Regions from separate parts of the Pseudoalteromonas sp. R3 genome, predicted to be linked through region 1. Evidence: predicted binding sites of a transcription regulator. Region 1 holds the regulator's gene; each other region holds the start of a gene.
The links. The regulator FliA, encoded in region 1, starts transcription of late flagellar genes. The targets are predictions, from matches to a motif close to CTAAAGNTNNNNNNNNNNNNGCCGATA.
Positions count from the first base shown of each region.

Region 2: the regulator FliA is predicted to act here: its motif matches at 1,150-1,176, upstream of ELR70_RS09710 (DUF4402 domain-containing protein).
Region 3: the regulator FliA is predicted to act here: its motif matches at 2,685-2,711, upstream of pomA (flagellar motor protein PomA).
Region 4: the regulator FliA is predicted to act here: its motif matches at 1,853-1,879, upstream of ELR70_RS10770 (DUF3530 family protein).

Region 1 is NZ_CP034835.1:3,093,809-3,098,919, reverse strand. It holds gene flhF (flagellar biosynthesis protein FlhF) at 1-464, shown strand, start outside; gene ELR70_RS18640 (MinD/ParA family protein) at 457-1,317, shown strand; gene ELR70_RS18635 (RNA polymerase sigma factor FliA) at 1,320-2,054, shown strand; gene cheY (chemotaxis response regulator CheY) at 2,098-2,481, shown strand; gene ELR70_RS18625 (protein phosphatase CheZ) at 2,501-3,271, shown strand; partial or broken gene ELR70_RS18620 (chemotaxis protein CheA) at 3,287-5,111, shown strand, end outside.
Region 2 is NZ_CP034835.1:1,065,514-1,070,624, forward strand. It holds gene ELR70_RS09700 (thymidylate synthase) at 1-444, shown strand, start outside; gene ELR70_RS09705 (hypothetical protein) at 514-1,128, shown strand; gene ELR70_RS09710 (DUF4402 domain-containing protein) at 1,348-1,932, shown strand; gene ELR70_RS09715 (DUF4402 domain-containing protein) at 1,972-2,427, shown strand; gene ELR70_RS09720 (hypothetical protein) at 2,488-2,727, shown strand; gene ELR70_RS09725 (fimbria/pilus periplasmic chaperone) at 2,697-3,299, shown strand; gene ELR70_RS09730 (hypothetical protein) at 3,314-3,946, shown strand; gene ELR70_RS09735 (IS30 family transposase) at 3,968-4,915, opposite strand; gene ELR70_RS09740 (hypothetical protein) at 4,980-5,111, shown strand, end outside.
Region 3 is NZ_CP034835.1:917,578-922,688, forward strand. It holds gene dxs (1-deoxy-D-xylulose-5-phosphate synthase) at 1-1,179, opposite strand, end outside; gene ispA ((2E,6E)-farnesyl diphosphate synthase) at 1,391-2,278, opposite strand; gene xseB (exodeoxyribonuclease VII small subunit) at 2,285-2,527, opposite strand; gene pomA (flagellar motor protein PomA) at 2,770-3,537, shown strand; gene ELR70_RS08955 (flagellar motor protein MotB) at 3,540-4,472, shown strand; gene ELR70_RS08960 (hypothetical protein) at 4,647-5,111, shown strand, end outside.
Region 4 is NZ_CP034835.1:1,366,288-1,371,398, forward strand. It holds gene djlA (co-chaperone DjlA) at 1-618, shown strand, start outside; gene ELR70_RS10770 (DUF3530 family protein) at 951-1,820, opposite strand; gene ELR70_RS10775 (DUF368 domain-containing protein) at 2,017-2,898, shown strand; gene nhaD (sodium:proton antiporter NhaD) at 3,120-4,577, shown strand; gene ELR70_RS10785 (ATP-dependent 6-phosphofructokinase) at 4,557-5,111, opposite strand, start outside.

The sequences.
Region 1 (5,111 bases):
ATGCCAATGAACTTGCAGAGGTTCTTTATCATTTACGTAATAAGCGTCTAATATTAATAGACACGGCAGGGATGAGTCAGCGCGACTTACGTTTAACCGAACAGTTGAACACTCTGATGCGCAGTAGCCGTGTTGACATTCGCAGCTACCTAGTATTAAGTGCAACAGCACAAATGCATGTACTGCAAGAGACCGTAAACCACTTCAAAAAAGTCAATTTAAGTGGTTGTATTTTTACAAAACTTGATGAAAGTCTAAGTTTAGGCGAGATTATTAGCATAGCGATTCAAAATCGTCTGCCAATAGGGTATCTTACCAATGGTCAGCGAGTGCCTGAAGACATTCGCGTGGCAAACGCTCAGAAGTTAGTCAAAAAGGCTGAGCAATTGTATTTAAAGAGAACAAAAGCGCAACATTCGCGACGTGTACCAGTGGCGTCCCAGACAGTAGGAATGTATGATTAATACAGTTTTAGATCAAGCAAGTGGCCTGCGGAGAATGAACCAAAAAAATAACCACAGTGTAAAAGTAATCGCAGTGACTGGTGGTAAAGGTGGTGTAGGTAAAACCAATGTATCCCTTAACACTGCCATTGCATTAGGACAGCAGGGTAATCGGGTCTTGGTGCTTGATGCTGACTTAGGTTTGGCCAATTGTGATGTTATGTTGGGCTTACGGGTAGAGAAAAATTTATCTCATGTTTTGTCTGGAGAATGTGAACTAGACGAAATCTTGGTTGAGGGGCCTGCTGGCATCCGCATCGTACCTGCGACGTCTGGCTCGCAAAGTATGGTGGAGTTAACACCTGCCGAGCATGCTGGGCTAATACGTGCGTTCAGTGAACTCAGTAGCGAATTTGACATTTTAATTGTCGATACCGCAGCAGGTATTTCAGACATGGTTTTGAGCTTTTCTCGTGCTGCTCAAGACGTGTTGGTCGTGGTATGCGACGAGCCGACTTCGATTACCGATGCTTACGCGTTGATCAAAGTCCTAAGCCGCGAGCATGGAGTGTATAAGTTTAAAATTGTGGCCAATATGGTACGCAGTTTAAGAGAAGGGCAAGAGCTTTTCGCAAAACTATCCAAAGTCACCGACCGGTTTTTAGATGTTGCTCTGGAACTGGTTGCAACGATTCCGTTTGACGAAAATATGCGTAAATCTTCGCGACGTCAAAAAACCATCGTTGAGCTTTTCCCCAATTCACCTGCTGCCGTGGCATTCAGAGGCCTGGCAAGCAAAGCTGTCAAGTGGCCCATCCCCCATCAACCATCAGGTCATTTGGAATTCTTTATTGAGCAACTGGTAAACGGTTAACGATGGCTTCACCGGTCAACCGCATGGCGGGATATCAAACGACGGACCACCTTCACAAGGTGGTTGAGCGTCATACACCTTTGGTAAAAAAGGTGGCCTGTCATTTGTTAGCTAGGTTACCAGCCAGTGTTCAGTTAGATGATTTAGTTCAGTCAGGCATGATTGGATTAATTGAAGCCTGTAAAAATTTTGACGCAAGCAAAGGGGCAAGCTTTGAAACGTTTGCAGGTATTCGAATCCGTGGCGCAATGATAGACGAGATACGCCGCGGTGATTGGGCTCCACGCTCTGTCCACAAAAATGGCCGAATGGTAGCAGAAGCCATTGCTGAGCTCGAATCTCAGCTTGGGCGTGAACCAAAAGATACTGAAATCGCTGAAAAACTTGATATTACGCTGGATGAGTACCATCATATTTTACATGATGTGAATGCGAGTAAAGTTATCGGCATCGAAGACCTTGGGGTCGACGAAGACGTAATTTCTCCCGCAGGCAACGATTTTGCGCTAGACAAACCATTCAATAATGTTAAAAATGAGCGCTTTAACGAGTCGTTAGTCAATGCTATCAAGACTTTACCTGAGCGCGATGCTTTGGTGCTGTCTTTGTATTACAACGACGAGATGAATTTAAAAGAGATTGGCGCGATTTTAGAGGTCAGCGAATCTCGAGTGAGTCAGATTCACGGTCAAGCAATGATCAAGCTTCGTGCAAAGATCAATGACTGGATCAATTAGAGTAAGTTTTACAATATAGGTTCAAACCTCACCGGAGGAAGTTTTGGATAAGAACATGAAAATTCTCGTGGTTGATGATTTCTCTACGATGAGAAGAATAATCAAAAACCTGCTAAGAGACTTAGGCTTTACCAATGTTCAAGAGGCTGATGATGGCAGTACGGCACTTCCAATGTTGCAAAATCAGGACTTCGACTTCGTCGTAACTGACTGGAATATGCCGGGCATGCAAGGTATCGATTTGTTACGCGCAATTCGTGCTGATGACAAGCTTAAACACATCCCAGTACTTATGGTTACAGCAGAAGCGAAAAAAGAACAAATCGTTGCCGCTGCCCAGGCTGGAGTTAATGGTTACATCGTTAAACCGTTTACGGCAGGAACCCTGAAAACCAAACTAGAAAAAGTGTTCGAACGTTTAGGCTAGTATTGATAAGGGTAGGCTTATGTCAACATCTTCTGTGCCACAGATAACTCTGGAACAGGCTAAACTGCTCGTTGAATACCTAGAACAAGGTGAGCAGGAAAAGGCTGATGAGATATTAATTGAGGCCACTAACAAAGAACAATCAGAGCTATTCGCTGAAGTGGGTAAGCTGACTCGACAACTTCATGAATCATTGAAAAACTTTGAGTTAGATACCCGTTTAGCTGATCTCACGACAGAAGCCATTCCAGATGCGAAGCAGCGCCTAAATTATGTCATGGAGATGACAGAAAGCGCGGCTAATAAAACCATGGATGCCGTAGAAGCGAGTCTTCCCTTAGCCCAAGAACTTGCCGATGAACTCTCAGAAATCAAACCCACTTGGGACAGACTGATGAGCCGGGATATCCAGCTTGGAGAGTTCAAATCTTTATGTCACGATCTTGACAGTTTTATGCAGTCGTCCAGAGGCCGTACAGATGAATTACAGAGTCTGATGACCAACGTACTGATGGCGCAAGATTATCAAGATTTAACCGGACAGGTGATCCGGCGTGTTATAGAGCTGGTTCGTGAAGTAGAAGACAGCCTTATTCACTTGTTGACTGTATTCGGCAGTGCAGATGAAAGTCAACAAACTGCAGCCCAGCCGCAGTCACAAACTAAAGCCACCCCCGTTGCTGATGAGTTATCAGGTCCAGAGGGTCCAATAATGGACGCTGAGTCTCGAGATGATGTCGTATCCGGGCAGGACGAAGTTGATGACCTGTTGTCTAGTTTGGGCTTCTAATAGGAGAGTATGCGAATGAGCTTTGAAGTCGATGAAGATATCTTACAAGACTTTCTTGTTGAAGCTGGGGAAATACTCGAACAGTTATCAGAGCAGCTTGTCGAACTAGAAAATAATCCGGAAGATAAAGAGCTGTTAAATGCCATTTTCCGAGGCTTCCATACCGTCAAAGGGGGGGCTGGCTTCTTAAGCATGACCGAACTGGTTGATGCCTGTCATGGTGCGGAAAACGTGTTTGATGTCCTACGTCAAGGGCAGCGTCACGTTACGGCTGAGTTGATGGATGTGATTTTACAGTCACTGGACACTATCAACGAAATGTTCTCGTGTATCCAAAACCGCGAACAACCCGAGCCAGCTGATCCCCATTTGTTGGAGGTGTTACACCAACTTAGTCAGCCGGAATCTGAAGATGAGGTGATTGCTGCTCCAGCCGCTGCAGAGCCTGAGCCAGTTGTCGCGACACCCAGTGCTGACGATGTGCTTTTTGATGCACCGTCCGATCCTGTAAGCGAGTCTTCTGGTGAAAGCTCTGACAGCATTGATGAAATATCCGAAGAAGAATTTGAGAGTTTGCTGGACGAACTACACGGTTCAGGAAACGGTCCATCGGCAGCTTCACAAGAACCGGCTAAGCCGAGCGCTGCACCAAGCTCTCCGAGCAGCGATGACGGTGATATTACCGACGACGAATTCGACAGTTTGTTAGACGAGCTACACGGCGTTGGACAATTTGGTGCAACACCTGCTGCCGCAGCACCCACACCGGCACCACAACAACCCGCAGCTGCTGAAAAGGCACCTGTGTCGGGTGGTGATGACGACGAGATTAATGACGACGAATTTGAAGCCTTACTGGATGAGTTACACGGTAAAGGGCAAGCGCCTAAGTCAACAGAAGCAGATGTAGCTGCGCCTAGCGAAGCCGCAAAAGCACCGCCTAAGCCAGAACCTAAGCCGGCAGCACCTGCAGCTAAACCTGCACCGGCGCCAGCGCCAGCAGCCAAAGCTCCAGCTGCAAAACCCGCATCTGAGGCTAAGCCGGCAGCAGATAATAAAGCGGTAGCGAAGAAACCTGCCGCGCAAGCTGAAACCACAGTTCGGGTTGATACCAAACGCCTGGATGAGATCATGAATATGGTCGGTGAGTTAGTGTTAGTGCGTAACCGCTTGGTTAGTTTGGCCAATAACTCCAACAGCGAAGCAATGGGCAAGGCAATTTCAAACCTGGATGTGGTTACAGCAGACCTTCAGGGTGCTGTCATGAAGACCCGGATGCAGCCAATTAAGAAAGTATTTGGCCGCTTCCCCAGGGTTGTTCGTGATTTGGCTCGTAGTCTTAAGAAAGACATTAGCCTGGTATTGGAAGGGGAAGATACCGATCTGGATAAAAACCTGGTTGAAGCCCTTGCGGATCCCTTGGTTCACTTGGTTCGAAACTCAGTGGATCATGGTATTGAAATGCCAGACGTGCGTGAAGCCGCAGGTAAATCAAGAACCGGTACAGTGACGCTATCTGCATCTCAGGAGGGCGACCACATTCTGTTGACCATCCGTGACGATGGGGCAGGTATGGACCCTGAGAAGCTGAAGAAAATTGCTATCAGCAAAGGTGTTATTGACTCTGATCAGGCAAGTCGCTTATCAGATAACGAGGCATACAACCTCATTTTCGCACCTGGTTTCTCAACCAAAGAACAAATTTCCGACATCTCTGGCCGAGGTGTGGGTATGGATGTGGTCAAAACCAAGATCACTCAGCTCAATGGTTCTGTTAATATCCAGTCTGAGTTGGGCGTGGGCACTATCCTTGAAATCAAAGTGCCTCTGACATTGGCAA
Region 2 (5,111 bases), 2.0 Mb from region 1:
CATGGCTGGAACGTTGAGTATCTGCCGGACGAGTCGATGAGCCCACAAGAGAATGTTGAGGCTGGTCGTATGGCCTTACCTCCGTGTCACTTGTTGTATCAGTTTTATGTCGCAGACGGTAAGTTATCCGGACAGTTGTATATTCGCAGCTCAGATATCTTTCTTGGGTTACCCTATAATATCGCCAGCTTGTCTTTGTTGGTACATATGCTGGCGCAACAATGTGATCTGGAACCCGGGGAGGTCATTGTCAGCTTTGGTGATTTGCATGCCTATTCAAATCATATGGAGCAGATTGAGCAACAGTTGCAGCGTGAGCCTAAGGGACTACCGACGTTGAAAATTTTGCGCAAGCCTGAGTCTATTTATGACTACCAGTTTGAGGATTTTGCGATTGAGGGCTACAACGCCGATCCCAATATCAAAGCGCCCGTTGCAATTTGATCTTAGGCTGTTCCAGATATGTAGTAGGCGGCCAGTGAGGGCCGCTTGTTGTAGAAGGAGAAAGACATTATGTCTATCCATTGTGAAGTAGCTCAGCGATTGCCTTATCAGCGCGTTGGCAAGTGGACCGCACTACTGGCGGCAGTCGGGCTGTTATCCGCGTGCAGCTCAAAGCCAACAGCTGACGAAGAAGCACAAGCACTTGCCAGGGCTGAGTTGATCAAGACCTACAATGAGCATAAGGCGGGTATCGAGCGTGTTGCCGCGATGGAGCAGGATTTGTCACAGCTACTGGCATTGTTGTCTTCCGCCAATGATATCAAGCCGCTTGAAGAGAAAATCGCGCAGCCAGAGAAAGGCGTTGTCACTCATCAAGTGGCGCCAGACTCCGCCAGCAAGCAGTTCAATACACCAAACTCTGACTCCATTGTTGTGCAGTTTGGTCGTCACCTTTTGAATACTCGGGCTCAGGCACAAAATGAACGGATAAAAGCATCTTTGTCTCTCATACAAAGTTACTATCCTGACATGTTCAGCTCCGTATCAATATATTTACAAACACCGGCTGTGAATGGCACTCAGTTTTACCTTTCTCAGGCTTGGGGGTTCATGTCTGTGCAAGAAAGTGTCGTGTTTTGCCGTCTTATTCAGGCCAGTGGTCAACCATGTAAATTGGTTAACTAGCTAAAAAACATTGAAATAATATTAAAGATTTTGTATTTAGGTACGATATAAAAGAAGTCTGAGTAGTGTTTTTATTCAAATTGAGCACCTTTCTACCCAAGGGCACTCGAGTAAGTTGATAAAATCATTATAAAGTCTTAGTTGTACGTTCAGTGTAAAGCGCTGCACGTGTGGTTTGGCCGGATATGGAAGCGGCTATTTAATGAAAAGGATTAGCTGATGGAAAAGTTAATGAACAAGTACTCTCTACTCTCAATTCTGGCTGCAATGCCTTTACTGGCTGCTGCGCAGCCTGCGGAATTCAAAGCATCCGTAACAGTAAGAAATATTTTCACCTTTGAAAATGCTGAACCGCTTAGCTTCGGTACTATACGTGCCAGTGGCGATACAGGTGGTGTAGAAACGGCAACTTTGGTTATTGCTGCCAACCCTAATACAGCTCCTCGGGCTGACTCAACCGATGTAACAAAAGCTGAGATTGCTATTCTGGAACCCGGTACTCCGGCAAAGTTTACCGTTGATGGCGTTTCACCTTACGCGACATTGACTATTACCGATCCGACAGAAACCGATGTGTTGCCGAAAGATCTACCACCTACAACACCCGGTTTCAAACTAGGTACATTCACTTACTATGTAACATCTGGTACTTCACCAGCCCCGGCAACAACCACAGTACAGGCTGATGCTGAGGGTAAAATTGCGTTTAATGTAGGTGCAACACTGACCACAACCAGTGCCGCTGCAGGAAACTATATTGACGGTGAGTACGAAGGTACGTTCAGTGTTGAGCTGAGCTACTAATCGGCTATGGCGGGTGATTGAATAGCCCGCCAGTTTCATATGAAGGCGCTTTTATTACTCGTCAGTTTGATAGGCAGTATGTACTGTCAGGCGAGTATTATACTCAATGCTGACCTTAATTTTGGTACTGTTATTGTGGCAGACCCCAGTGTGGTCGGCACTGTCACTGTGTCCCGGGGTGGTGGAACAAGTTCCTCTGGCAGTATTCATGTGGTTGAAAAAGGTCACCCAGCTGAGCTGATACTGGAGTCCTTCCCCATTGGTGTTTATCTGAATATCTCAACAGATATACTTGATGATGAGCTGGCGCATACTCAACTTATCAGCCAGGGCAAATTACGTGTAATACAGCTCCACCATCCAGTCAGAGTCTTTACTGATAGATACGGTCGCGCCCGGCTTGTGATAGGTGGCACATTGCAGAGCATGCCCAATGCAGGCAGCTACCTGGATGGGCAGTATGAGACAACAATCAGCGTCGAAGTTAGCTATTAAGTTATTTAGTAAGCACAGACTCATATTCATCGCCGTTAGAAGTAGAATAGGCAAAATCCAATGAAATATATTACTCACATCGCTGTGTTGGTGCTGTTGTTTTGTGCCGCGCAGTCTCAGGCTAACCTACTGATTTCACCCACCCGTGTCGTGTTTGATGAGCGCCAGCGAAATGCCAAAGTATTTCTGATCAACAATAGCCAGGAGTACAAAACTTACCGTCTGAGCTTTAAAGAAAAGCTGGCGCTGCCAGAGGGGGGTATAAAGATGTGTCCGAGCAGGACAACCCGAAACGTTTAAGTGGCTTGCTCAGAATGACACCCAAACAGGTGCGCCTTGCACCGGGTGAGCGTCAGGTCGTAAAACTCGCTTTGCGCCGGAAAAAAGACATGGCTGCGGGAGAGTACCGCTCACATCTGTTCTTTCAGGCATTACCTGAGAAAAAAGACTCTGCACAACAGGGAGTTGGGATCAGGCTTAACATGATCATGAGTTACAGTATTCCTGTGATTTACCGTCAATCGGCATCCGTGCCTCGTGTGACCATTGATGATGCAAAGATGAGCCGCTCAGAAAGCGGTCGTTACGACACTGTTAGCCTGGCGCTGTCACGTCAGGGTGATGCAAGTACGTTTGGCCAGGTCAGTGTATTTTGGCGCGGGCACAATAAAGCTAAGTGGCAAGAAGCCGCCATAGTGAGCAGCTACAGCATTTATCCCGAGGTCAGTCAGTCTCACTTGCAGTTAAAACTGATAGACCCGAGCATAGTGCAGGGCGCGCGCTCAGGGGAATTAAAAGTCGTGTACACCGGCAGTGGCGAATATCAGGGACTGCCATTTGCAGAGCGCACTTTCTCTGTCACTTTACGCTGATCTCTGGCAATTAGATGGTGAGATTTGTTCTGATTCTGTTACTTGGACTGGCGTGGGGAAGCGCCATGCCTGTCTACAGTGCTCAGCAGCAGGACCTCTCCAAGGCGCTCAGTACGCTACAACGTATACAGGCTAAGCTGACACAGTCTAAAGCCAGCCTCACTGTCAATAATCAGCCAAAACAAACAGGTATCCCGGAAGGGGAAGATTTGTTTTTGTCTGTGTATGCCGACAATGTCTATCTGGGCGAAGTGTTTGCGGTTAAAAGTCGGCGAGATGCAAAAATTGAATTGCGCAGCTTATTTGCCGTACTGGATTTTGCCATCAGTGATGATGAAAAAGCCGATCATTTCTCTGGCTGGTATTTTAGCCCGGAACGCACTTTTTCATTTGATAGTGCGCAAGGGATGGTTCAGGTTAACGAACAGCAATACGCTGTTGTGCAGCAGGATGTATTGCATACGCAGGGTGAAGTGTTTGTCGAGTCAGCTTTAGTTGCTGACTGGTTTGGGCTCGATTTTCAGTTCAACTATACAGATCAAAGGCTTAGTGTTCAGACACCAGAGCCACTGCCTGCGCTTGAACGTCAGGCTCGGGCGAATCGCCGATTAGCTCAGCACCAAGGTAATGCCCGAATTCAACCCTGAAGTGCGACACTCTTACCTAAATTAAGCGGCCTGCATCATTTCTTTGAATACTACAGCTGGCTGCTTAAAACCCAAACACTTTTTCGGTCGATAATTTATCCGCGACATCGCGAACTCGACGTCTGCATCACTTACTTCTCGCAAATCAGTGCCTTTCTTTATATATTGACGCAGCAAACCATTTGCATTTTCGTTTGCCCCACGCTCCCAGGAAGAGTAAGGATGCGCGAAGTAGAAATCCGCCTCTAAAGAGGCCGAAATGAGTTCATGAGCGGCAAATTCGCCGCCATTGTCTGCCGTGATTGTATGCACGTACTTTTTATAAGGCGAAAGCAGTTCTATCGTTGCCTGTGCAACATCTTCCGCTGATTTCGATGCGGCTTTTTTGACAAGATAGAAGCGTGTTTTTCGCTCCAAAACAGTGACCAGGGCACCAGTTCCTTGCTTCCCTAATACGGTGTCAATCTCCCAATCCCCGAGCCGTGTTCGCTCTTCCACGACTTCGGGTCGTCCATCAATTGACATTGCATTTAAAATCGCAGGGCCTTTGTCATTTCTACCTCGTCTATATCGCTTATGCCCTTGACGTAGGTGACGATAGAGTTTTCCGCCATTGCGTTTATCAACAGCAACATAACGATAGATCCACTCATGACTGACAGGCTGTTTAACGCTCGTCAATACTGCTGAAATTTGTTCCGGACTCCAATCTGATTGCAGTAGTATTCGGATGAAGTCGATTCGTTTTTGAGGGATACGGTATTTCCGTGCCGTTTTGCGTTTCCCTATAGCCATTACGTGCGCCGAATCAGGGCAATATGACTCGTTGATTTTATGCCTTCTTAACTCTCGATAAACGGTGGAGCGATGACATTTTACTTTTTCTGCGATTTCAGAGGCAGAACAACCCACTTCCAATAATGTGGAAATCTGGTATCTTCTGCCCTCGGTCAACTGCTGATATTTCATGGTAGTACTGCTTGTTTCTTTGGCGAGAAGAGCGTACCACTTTCAGTAGTTGGCTTCCTCTTCTATGCGTTACCATGAATGTCGCACTTATTATCTGAAATCAGGTGCAGCCTCCAGGCTAATCTGGAAACCGAATGCTTATCAGATGTTATCGTCACCACTGATGGATGTTCAGTTTGGCTATCGTCGCGACAAT
Region 3 (5,111 bases), 2.2 Mb from region 1:
GGAGTAAATGGCCACGACCGGGTTCAGGCCTTCACAGGCAAAACCGGCACCTAAAGTCACGGCATGCTGCTCAGCAATTGCAACGTCAAAGTACTGGCTTGGATGCTCTTTTGAGAAGCGCACCATACCAGAACCCTCACGCATAGCCGGGGTAATGGCCATCAACTTGCCGTCTTGTTCTGCCATATCACACAGCCAGTCGCCAAAGACTTTCGAGAACGTTGGCGCGCTTGGCTTAGATTTAGGTAAGCTGTGTATGGATGGGTCGAATTTGGGTACACCGTGATAGCCAATCGGGTCGGCTTCCGCAGGCTGATAACCTTTCCCTTTTTGGGTTTTTACGTGCAACAGCTGAGGACCTTTAAGGTTACGCATGTTTCTCAGCGTATCAACCAGCATATTGACATCATGACCATCGATTGGGCCGATGTAGTTAAAGCCCAATTCCTCGAAAAAGGTACCCGGTATCACCATACCCTTAAGGTGTTCTTCAACCTTGCTGGCCAGCTCTTTGACGGGTGGTACGCCCGAGAGTAGCTTTTTACCGCCTTCGCGGATATTGGTGTAAAAACTGCCTGACAGAATGCGCGCGAAGTGATTATTTAATGCGCCTACATTTTCGGAAATAGACATCTCATTGTCGTTGAGGATCACGAGCATATCTGATTTTACATCACCGGCGTGGTTCATCGCTTCAAAGGCCATGCCCGCGGTCATAGCACCATCGCCAATCACGGCAACCACTTTGCGCCCTTGCTGCTCTTTTTCTGCGGCAATGGCCATGGCCAGTGCTGCTGAAATTGAAGTACTTGAGTGGCCAACACTGAATGTGTCGTACTCGCTCTCTTCACGGAACGGGAAAGGGTGCAGACCGTCTTTTTGACGAATCGTATGCATTTTGTCACGGCGACCTGTGAGTATTTTATGCGGGTAAGCCTGATGGCCAACATCCCATACTAAACGGTCTTCGGGAGTATTGTAGACATAGTGCAGCGCCACAGTAAGCTCTACCGTTCCCAGACCTGAGGCAAGGTGACCACTACTTTGCGAGACTGAGTTTAACAGGTAATCACGCAGTTCATTACTGAACTCGGTCAGTTTGTGTTGCGGCAAAGTTCGCAGCTGATCGGGCTGCTCTATCAAAGCCATAAGGGGATACTTGCTGTTATCAAGACTCATATTGATTATGTTATCCTGGGCAGAGTTTGCTGACTTAGCTGTCATCATTGTCTGCCATTTAATTTATAAAATCTGTTTCTGGTGTTCAGCCATACTGGCAGGCCACTTATGACCGCTATTTTCGAGGTACATGCTGCAATGCACCACAGTATAACTGAACTAGTTATTAATTTAGCGACTTATCAGTCGATTGCTAGTCTGTTTGCTGGGTTTAGTGGTCTCTGGCGATGATATAATCTGCTAGCAAAGCCAGAGCCTTTGTGTCTGCATCAATGTCTTGCAATGCCCGCTTTGCTTCATCAACCAGTGCCTGCGCTTTTTGCTTTGCGCCTGACAAACCCAGTAGTGCAGGATACGTAGATTTATTGTGTTCCAGATCAGAACCCTGCGGTTTGCCTAGTACTTCGGTGTTGCCTTCGATATCCAGAATGTCGTCCTGAACCTGAAACGCCAGGCCAATATTTTGGCCATATTCACGTAACCGTGCAAGCGTATGTGGTGACACATTGGGTGCGCATAGAGCACCCAGCTCAATGGCACAGGTGAGCAGAGCACCTGTTTTTAAGCGGTGGATACGCTCAAGTTGCTCCAGCGTGACTGATTTGTCTGTTGCAGCTAAATCTAGTGCCTGACCCCCGACCATGCCCTGTAAACCAGAAGCCTTTGCAAGTGTATTGATCATGACAATCTGATTATTTGCCGGCACGGAGAATGCGTGTCCTGATAACAACTCAAATGCCAGCGTCTGCAAAGCATCACCTGCCAAAATAGCCTGTGCTTCATCAAAGGCGATATGGCAGGTCGGTTTACCGCGACGCAGGTCATCATCGTCCATTGCAGGTAAATCGTCGTGGACCAGTGAGTAGCTGTGAATACATTCAACAGCAGCGGCTGCAACATCCAAGTCATCAGGTGCAGCGCCAAAAATCTGACCTGCCGTGTAAACAAGAAACGGGCGCAATCGCTTGCCACCATTACTAATACTGTAACGTGTTGCAGCAATGGCTGTGCTGTCACTGTCCAGTTCCTGTGCAAAGTATGCTGCTACGGTTTTGTCTACCTGGGCTCTGGCTTGGGCAAGTTGTGCTTGTAAATCCACCGTTTATTATTCCAGCTCGTCTGTAAATTCGTTCAGTGGGCTTTGCTCATCGTTGCCCAGCAAAATTGCGACTTTCTGTTCAGCCTGTTGTAGCTTTTGTGAGGAAGCATTGGCCAATTTAATACCCCGTTCAAATTGTTTGAGTGATTGTTCCAGGGTCAGTTCGCCGCGTTCCATGTCCTGTACTATGCCTTCAAGCTCGCCAACAGCTTCTTCAAAGCTCATGTTTTCCGGTTTTTTTGTCGCCATGTGCAATATTCACTTTGAGCTAAATTAAAAAACGCCTAATTTTATGAGTATTACAGATTGAGGTCAAAGATCTCTCGGACTTTTTACGTTATATAGTCCGGGGGGAATTGCCAATGGCTTATGAATTCGCAATTTCAAGGCAATTTAATATAATTGAGTTAAGTTATTGCAAAACTGGCCGATAACTCTGTCGATAATAATAACTGCGTGATAGATAGCGGGTAATTTCTTTTGGAGGGTGTGTGGATTTAGCAACCGTGATTGGGATCTTAGGGGCCATTGGCTTGATTGTGATGTCCATGGTACTTAGTAGTGATGGCCAGGTCGCCATGTTTTACAACACTCCATCAGTGGTTATTGTATTTGGTGGCTCGATATTTATCGTGCTTTCTAACTTTACCATGAGCCAGTTTTTTGGCATTGGTAAGGTGGCCGGTAAGGCCTTTATGTTTAAACTGGAAACACCTGAAGAGTTAATTGAAAAAGCAGTTGAACTGGCTGATTCAGCACGTAAAGGTGGGTTTTTGGCGTTAGAAGAAGCGGAGATCCCTAATTCCTTTATGCGCAAGGGTGTTGATATGCTGGTGGATGGCCACGATGCAGATGTCGTCCGGGCAACATTGCAAAAAGACATTGCACTGACCTCTACTCGACATGAGATGGGCGCCGGGTTGTTTAAGTCTCTGGCGGATATCGCTCCGGCAATGGGTATGATAGGGACCCTGATTGGTCTGGTAGCTATGTTATCGAACATGGATGATCCTAAGGCAATCGGACCTGCTATGGCCGTAGCACTATTGACCACTTTATATGGTGCGTTTTTAGCGAACGTAGTCGCCATTCCTATTCAGGTAAAACTGGAGCTGCGCAAAGACGAAGAAGAACGTAATCAGCGATTGATCCTGGATGCTATTTTGGGCATACAGGATGGGCAAAACCCGAAAGTGATTGAAGGTATTCTGAAAAATTATCTGCCTGAGTCTAAACGGGGTGGTGAGGCCGAGGAGTAGTTATGTCGGACGAGAACGAATGCAAATGTCCCCCCCCAGGCTTACCTGCCTGGATGGGGACCTTTGCCGATCTGATGTCGCTGCTGATGTGCTTCTTCGTTCTGCTGCTGGCGTTTTCGGAAATGGATGTACTGAAGTTTAAGCAAATAGCAGGCTCGATGAAGTTTGCGTTTGGTGTACAGAACAAAATTGAAGTAAAAGACATTCCCAAAGGTACCAGCGTGATTGCGATGGAGTTCACACCGGGTAAACCCGAGCCGACACCCATAGAAACGATTCAACAGCAAACTGTTGAGATGACTCAGCAAATGCTTGAATTTCAGGCCGGGGACGAAAGCTCGGCGGGTGGTCGACAAGAACAAAGGGGCAACAAGCGTGGTGGTGAATCTTCCAGTACGGCCCAAGAGCAGTCGATGACTCAGGCAATAGCAGCTGCGGAGCAAGAGCAAGTAAACGAGCTGGTGAAAAAAATCGCCCAACAGCTTGAAAAACAAATCATGGATGGTGCTATTGAACTTGAATCACTTGGTCAGCAGATCATCATACGTATTCAGGAAAACGGTTCTTTTCCATCGGGCAGTGCATTCTTACAACCTAAATTCAAGCCTGTGATCCAGGACATTGCGCAGTTACTCAAAGATGTACCCGGCGAAATAACGGTGTCCGGGCACACTGACGATTTTCAGTTTTCAAATGAGCTTTACAGCAATAACTGGGATCTGTCTGCGACCCGCGCGGTTGCGGTTGCAACTGAAATGCAAACTGTACCTGGGTTTGATAAAAACCGCATGGTGGTGGTTGGTCACGCAGATACCCGGCCACTGGTCCCCAACGAAACGGATGTAGATCGACGACGTAATCGCCGGGTGGAAATATCGATTATGCAAGGCAAAGCCAAAGAATCCGACCCAATAAATGTGCGTGGAAACAACTAGAAGTATTGCGTGGTACCGATTCTTGGGCTAGGCTATTCAGCGGATTTTAATCTAATAATGTTAATGGAGAAAACAATGCTAAGTAAATACGCGTATATGCCGGGTTCCAATGGTGGTGGTGCTGACGAAGGTGATGAACAGCCAAAGTAATGGCAGTAAGGTTATAATCTGATAATGACGAGTATCGATATTCTTGGGCCCCACGTCCCGGTTATTCACAATACACTGATAGCGATCATTGATAGCCAGATGATTTTGGTGTCGATAGCCGTTGTATTGTTCTATTTTTTAAAGGACAGACAAGCGTTAAGATACTCGTTACTTTGCCTCGTTTTCTTTATCAATGGTTATTTAACCTACGACCTAATTTTGAGTGTCGATGGTGGCAAAGTCTACCGTTACATTTACTGGGCAGCGATGGATGTACTCTTTATCGCCATAGTTGCCTACTGGGCACTTAAAGACAAAATGTATATGTGGCAGAGTATCATCTGTCAGCTTGTGGTTATCCCCGCCCCCTTATTACAACTTTTCAGGCTCGTTGATCGCCATCTGATGGATCTCAGCTACTCAGGTTACCTGTACATGACGGTATTACCTTTGGTTAATTATGCAACCGTGTTCTTATGCTTTGTGCCG
Region 4 (5,111 bases), 1.7 Mb from region 1:
GCCGCAACCGCTTTTATGGATGAAATGGCATTGGCAGGCGATGATCGACGTGAGGCACAGCATGCCTTTCGCGCCGGAAAGGACGCTGATTTTTCCATTAAAGACTCAGTTCGAGAAGTCAGAGAAGCCTTTGCCAGACGTTATGACTTGTTGCAGTTGTTCCTGGAAATCCAAATTCAAATGGCTTTTTCTGATGGGCATGTGTCGGAGCAGGAACAGACTCTGTTACGAGAGGTCAGTAAATACCTGGGGATCTCCCAGACTCAGTTTAGCTTTTTGCTCAAACGGTATCAGGCTGAATTTCGGTTTCGACAGCAGCGTGCACAGTGGCAGTCTCAGCAACGTCATAATCAGGGACAGCAAAGACAACAACGCAGCTCTTCCGGTCCAGCTCAGCAGTCGATGGTGTCTCGCAGTGAAGCGCTGGCAGTGTTGGGGTTAAGTGATGGTGCGTCAGAAAAAGAAATCAAGCGTGCCTACCGCAAGTTGATGGCACAGCACCACCCTGACAAACTGGTCTCTCAGGGCTTGCCCGAGCATATGATGGAAGTTGCTAAGCGCAAGAGTCAGAGTATTCAATCTGCTTATGAGCTACTGAAACAAAAACGCAGCAGCTGAGTGTGGGTGTAAGGCGAAAGAGTCAAAGTAGCATTGCCAATCACTGCCTATGAGCTACTGAAACAAAAACGCGGCAGCTGAGTGTGGGTGTAAGGCGAAAGAGTCAAAGTAGCATTGCCAATCACTGCCTATGAGCTACTGAAACAAAAACGCGGCAGCTGAGTGTGGGTGTAAGGCGAAAGAGCCAAAGTAGCATTGCCAATCACTGCCTATGAGCTACTGACACAAAACCGCGGCAGCTGAGTGTGGGTGTAAGGCGAAAGAGCCAAAGTAGCATTGCCAATCACTGCCTATGAGCTACTGAAACAAAAACGCAGCAGCTGAGCATCGGATTAAAGGCGGCGTAAAAACCCTGTTAGCTCTTTGCGTAGCCGTTGATGTTGCATTGGCTGGTGCTGCTGGCCAAACAATTCTCGCTGGCGATAGTCGAGTTTGCTGTTACGTCTGGCCCAGCGCCGACGTTCATCAATGGTATCCAATACTAGTGGACTGTCAAAAGTATAGAATACATCCAGCAGCGCGGGGGCAACCAAAGAAAGGCTGGCTGGTAAATGGCTGTTGCGTTGTGCATTAGCTAGTTGCGCGCTGACTGTGATCAGGGCATCGACACGAATATTGGGCAGGGTCGCCAGATATTCTGCAAAAAGCCCCGCACTGTTACCAAACGCCACAATCGCAATATGCTCTTGCTGACGCAGTGCCAGAGTTTTGTAGAGTGCTTCAAAGCGAGCAACTAACGCAGCTTTGTAACTGTCTAACGCAAATTCGCTGAGTATAGGCAGTACCGTGCTTTTTACCTCATTGGGCTCATCCTCCATAATGCCCTGCGTAATATCATTGCCCTCGGTAAGGTCTGGAACTGGCAGTGTATAAGTATCGTATCCATCGTCCGTGAGCGTCTGGTGTAAGTAACTCAAACCGTTATTGTACAGAGGGCTTTGTTCAAGACCAGGCAGCAACACAATAATACCGCGTTTTGGCGCCGCCATATATTCAGAAAACAACACGGCAATTTCCTGTTCTTCATCTTTGATAGTCAGCAGCTTTTCACTGCTCAACCAGTAGCGCAAGTCGCTGTCAAACACGGATGACTTACTGGGAGGTGGCTGGTGCTCGGCTGCGTTTGAAAACGTGCTGGCAGCACAGATACAAAAGCTTGCTAACAAGCTGATTATGAGTGGCAACAGGGAATGTTTAAACATAGCTTACGTACTTAATGACTCTATTGCGTTTGTATCGGCTATTTGTTGCAAAGCTTGAGTGTAATCTGTTTTCGGCTATGTGCAGCGTCATAAAATTTCGGTAAACTCGTGCCGGAAAAAAACAATGGAGAAGGCTTTGAGCAATAAAACTGATACCAAACGTGATTTTATTTGGTTGTTTTTTAAAGGGGCAGGCATGGGAGCCGCCGATGTCGTGCCTGGTGTGTCTGGCGGAACCATCGCATTTATAACCGGTATTTATGCGCGCTTGCTTGGCGCCATCAAAAGTGTCAACCTGGACGCTATCAAAACGTTACGCTCAGACGGATTGCAGGCAGCATGGCGACATATCGACGGGACCTTCCTACTGGTGTTGTTTGCGGGCCTGCTAACCAGTGCAGCTTCTTTGGCTAAGCTCATTACTTACTTGCTAGAACATCACCAATTATTTGTCTGGTCATTCTTTTTTGGCCTTATCATCGCGTCCTTTATTCATGTTGGTAAGCAAGTTACCCGTTGGGATTGGCGCACGGTAACAGCCTGTATGGCTGGTGCAGCCATTGCGTATGGCATAACTTCTTTGGCGCCCGCGGAAGCGGTGCCACAAACCTGGTACTATTTTGCAGCAGGCGCCATAGCCATTTGTGCGATGATTTTGCCCGGCATTTCAGGGAGTTTTATTCTGCTGCTGCTGGGTATGTATGGTCATGTACTGAGTGCGGTCAATGAGGTTGAGGTACTATTGATTGCCTTGTTCCTGAGTGGGTGTGTGGTTGGTTTGATGGCGTTTTCACGTTTATTATCATGGCTGCTAAGCCGTTTTGAGCAAGTGACGTTTGCACTGCTGTGCGGCTTTTTACTGGGGTCTTTGAACTTACTTTGGCCCTGGAAACAGGTACTGACGACGTATACCAACTCTAAAGGGATTGAAAAACCTTTGACTCAGCAAAATGTACTGCCCGCTGAGTTCGCTCAAATATCAGGCCAGGATCCTTACGTACTGGGGTGTGTGTTGCTCGCCGTTGCCGGCTTAGTGCTGATCCTTGCCATTGAGTGGATCAGTAACCGAGACGCATAGTCGACCTGTTCTTTCGGTCAACTGATAAAATTTCATCATTGTATCATACGGGTGTGTGACGCAGGTCACACACCCGTTTTTTATTGTCTGTCGGGCGTTAATTAATTTAATCATGCGCGAACTATAGACTTGTGTCGAATGCAGGTCGTGTGAAAAATATGCTATCAAGTAGCCGCGCTAAAATTAACCACGTTTTAACCTCGTTTCGGACCTGATAACTAATGAAAAACTCGCTATATGTTCTGCTCGCCTTAGCTACTCTGCTCTGCCATCCTGCAGCCATGTCGGCTGCGGCGAATCATGTTGCAACACCTGTTGATCTTACCTCAGCTTTGCTGGGTTGGTTTTGCATCGCCATTTTTGTATTGGCGTATATCCTAGTCATGCTGGAAGAAAAGCTTCACATGCGTAAGTCTAAGCCTGTACTAGTGGCGGCCGGGTTGATCTGGATGATGATTGGCGGTTACTACGTCATGAATGATATCCCCGAGCTGACAGAGCATGCCTTTCGGCATAATTTACTCGAGTTTTCTGAGCTAATGTTGTTCTTGTTGGTTGCCATGACTTACATCAATGCGATGGAAGAGCGACGACTATTCGATGCCTTGCGCGTATGGATGGTACGTCGGGGGTTTAACTTTCGCACATTATTCTGGCTCAGTGGATTTCTCGCCTTTGTCATTTCCCCGATCGCGGACAACCTGACAACGGCTTTGTTAATGTGTGCGGTGGTGATGAAAGTCGGGCAGGGTGACAAGGAATTTATTAACCTTAGCTGTATTAATATCGTTGTGGCAGCAAATGCGGGGGGCGCTTTCAGTCCGTTTGGAGACATTACCACCTTGATGGTCTGGCAGGCTGGTATTGTCCATTTTGCTGAATTCTTCTCTTTGTTTTTCCCTGCGCTGGCCAATTACCTGGTGCCGGCGGTCATTATGAGTTTGTTTGTGAAAAACAAAAAGCCAGCGGCCAGTGACGAAGTGGTTGAGTTAAAGCGCGGAGCCCGACGAATTATGGTACTTTTCCTGATCACCATTGCCACCGCGGTTTCATGTCACAGTTTGCTACATTTGCCACCTGTGTTGGGCATGATGATGGGGCTGGGATATCTGCAGTTCTTTGGCTACTTTTTGCGGACTACTTTGCCCAACTCACTTGACCGTAAGCGAGCTGAAGCAGAGCAGGCCGGCGATCAGGAACGTCTCAAGGCGCTGGGCAATGTGGTTCCATTCGATGTGTTCGCTAAGGTATCACGGGCAGAATGGGATACCTTGCTGTTTTTCTATGGCATTGTAATGTGTGTTGGAGGACTGGGTTTTCTGGGCTATCTTAGCCTGATGTCGGAGCTGCTCTATGGTGGCTGGTCTGCTACGGCTGCCAATGTCTTCTTAGGTGTTGTGTCTGCGGTCGTCGATAATATCCCGGTGATGTTTGCCGTGTTATCCATGCAGCCTGACATGTCGCATGGTCAGTGGTTACTCATCACGCTAACAGCTGGGGTTGGTGGCAGTTTGCTTTCCATTGGCTCCGCGGCGGGTGTGGCGTTAATGGGACAGGCGCGAGGCTACTATACCTTTTTTGGCCATCTGAAATGGACGCCTGTCATTGCGCTGGGATACGCCGCAAGTATTTTGGTTCATTTGTGGCTCAATGCCGAGCTATTCACTGTGTTTGATTAGATACTCCGTTAAGATATCACTGTGTGCCTCAACCCAGCGGCCGTCAACCGGTTTGGCGGCGCTGACTGAATACGACAGGGGGACTTCCTGGATCTGGTTCCCTTGTTTCCCTATCATGACCCGATCTCGGTTATTGGCGACGGCATCGACTGCCGCTAACCCCAATTCGGTAGCAAGCAACCTGTCTTCAGGGGCAGGGCTGCCACCGCGTTGAATATGACCGAGCACACAGACTGCACTGTCAATACCAGCTTGCTCAGCCAACTGCATTTTCAGGGCATCAGGCCCGCCCGGCCAGAGGTTTTCGGCTAACACTATGACGAAGCTCTCATGGTTGTATTGTTGCTGAATCTGGATTTGAGCAATCAGTTGTGCCAGTTGTGGTGCCGTATTGCTGGGGTCACAATTCTCGAACGACATAATGGCTTCCGCCCCCGTTGCCAGTCCGACATTAAACGCAATATGTCCGCTGTGTCTGCCCATCACTTCTACAATAAATACGCGCTCAAACGCGTTTGCGGTATCGCGGATCTT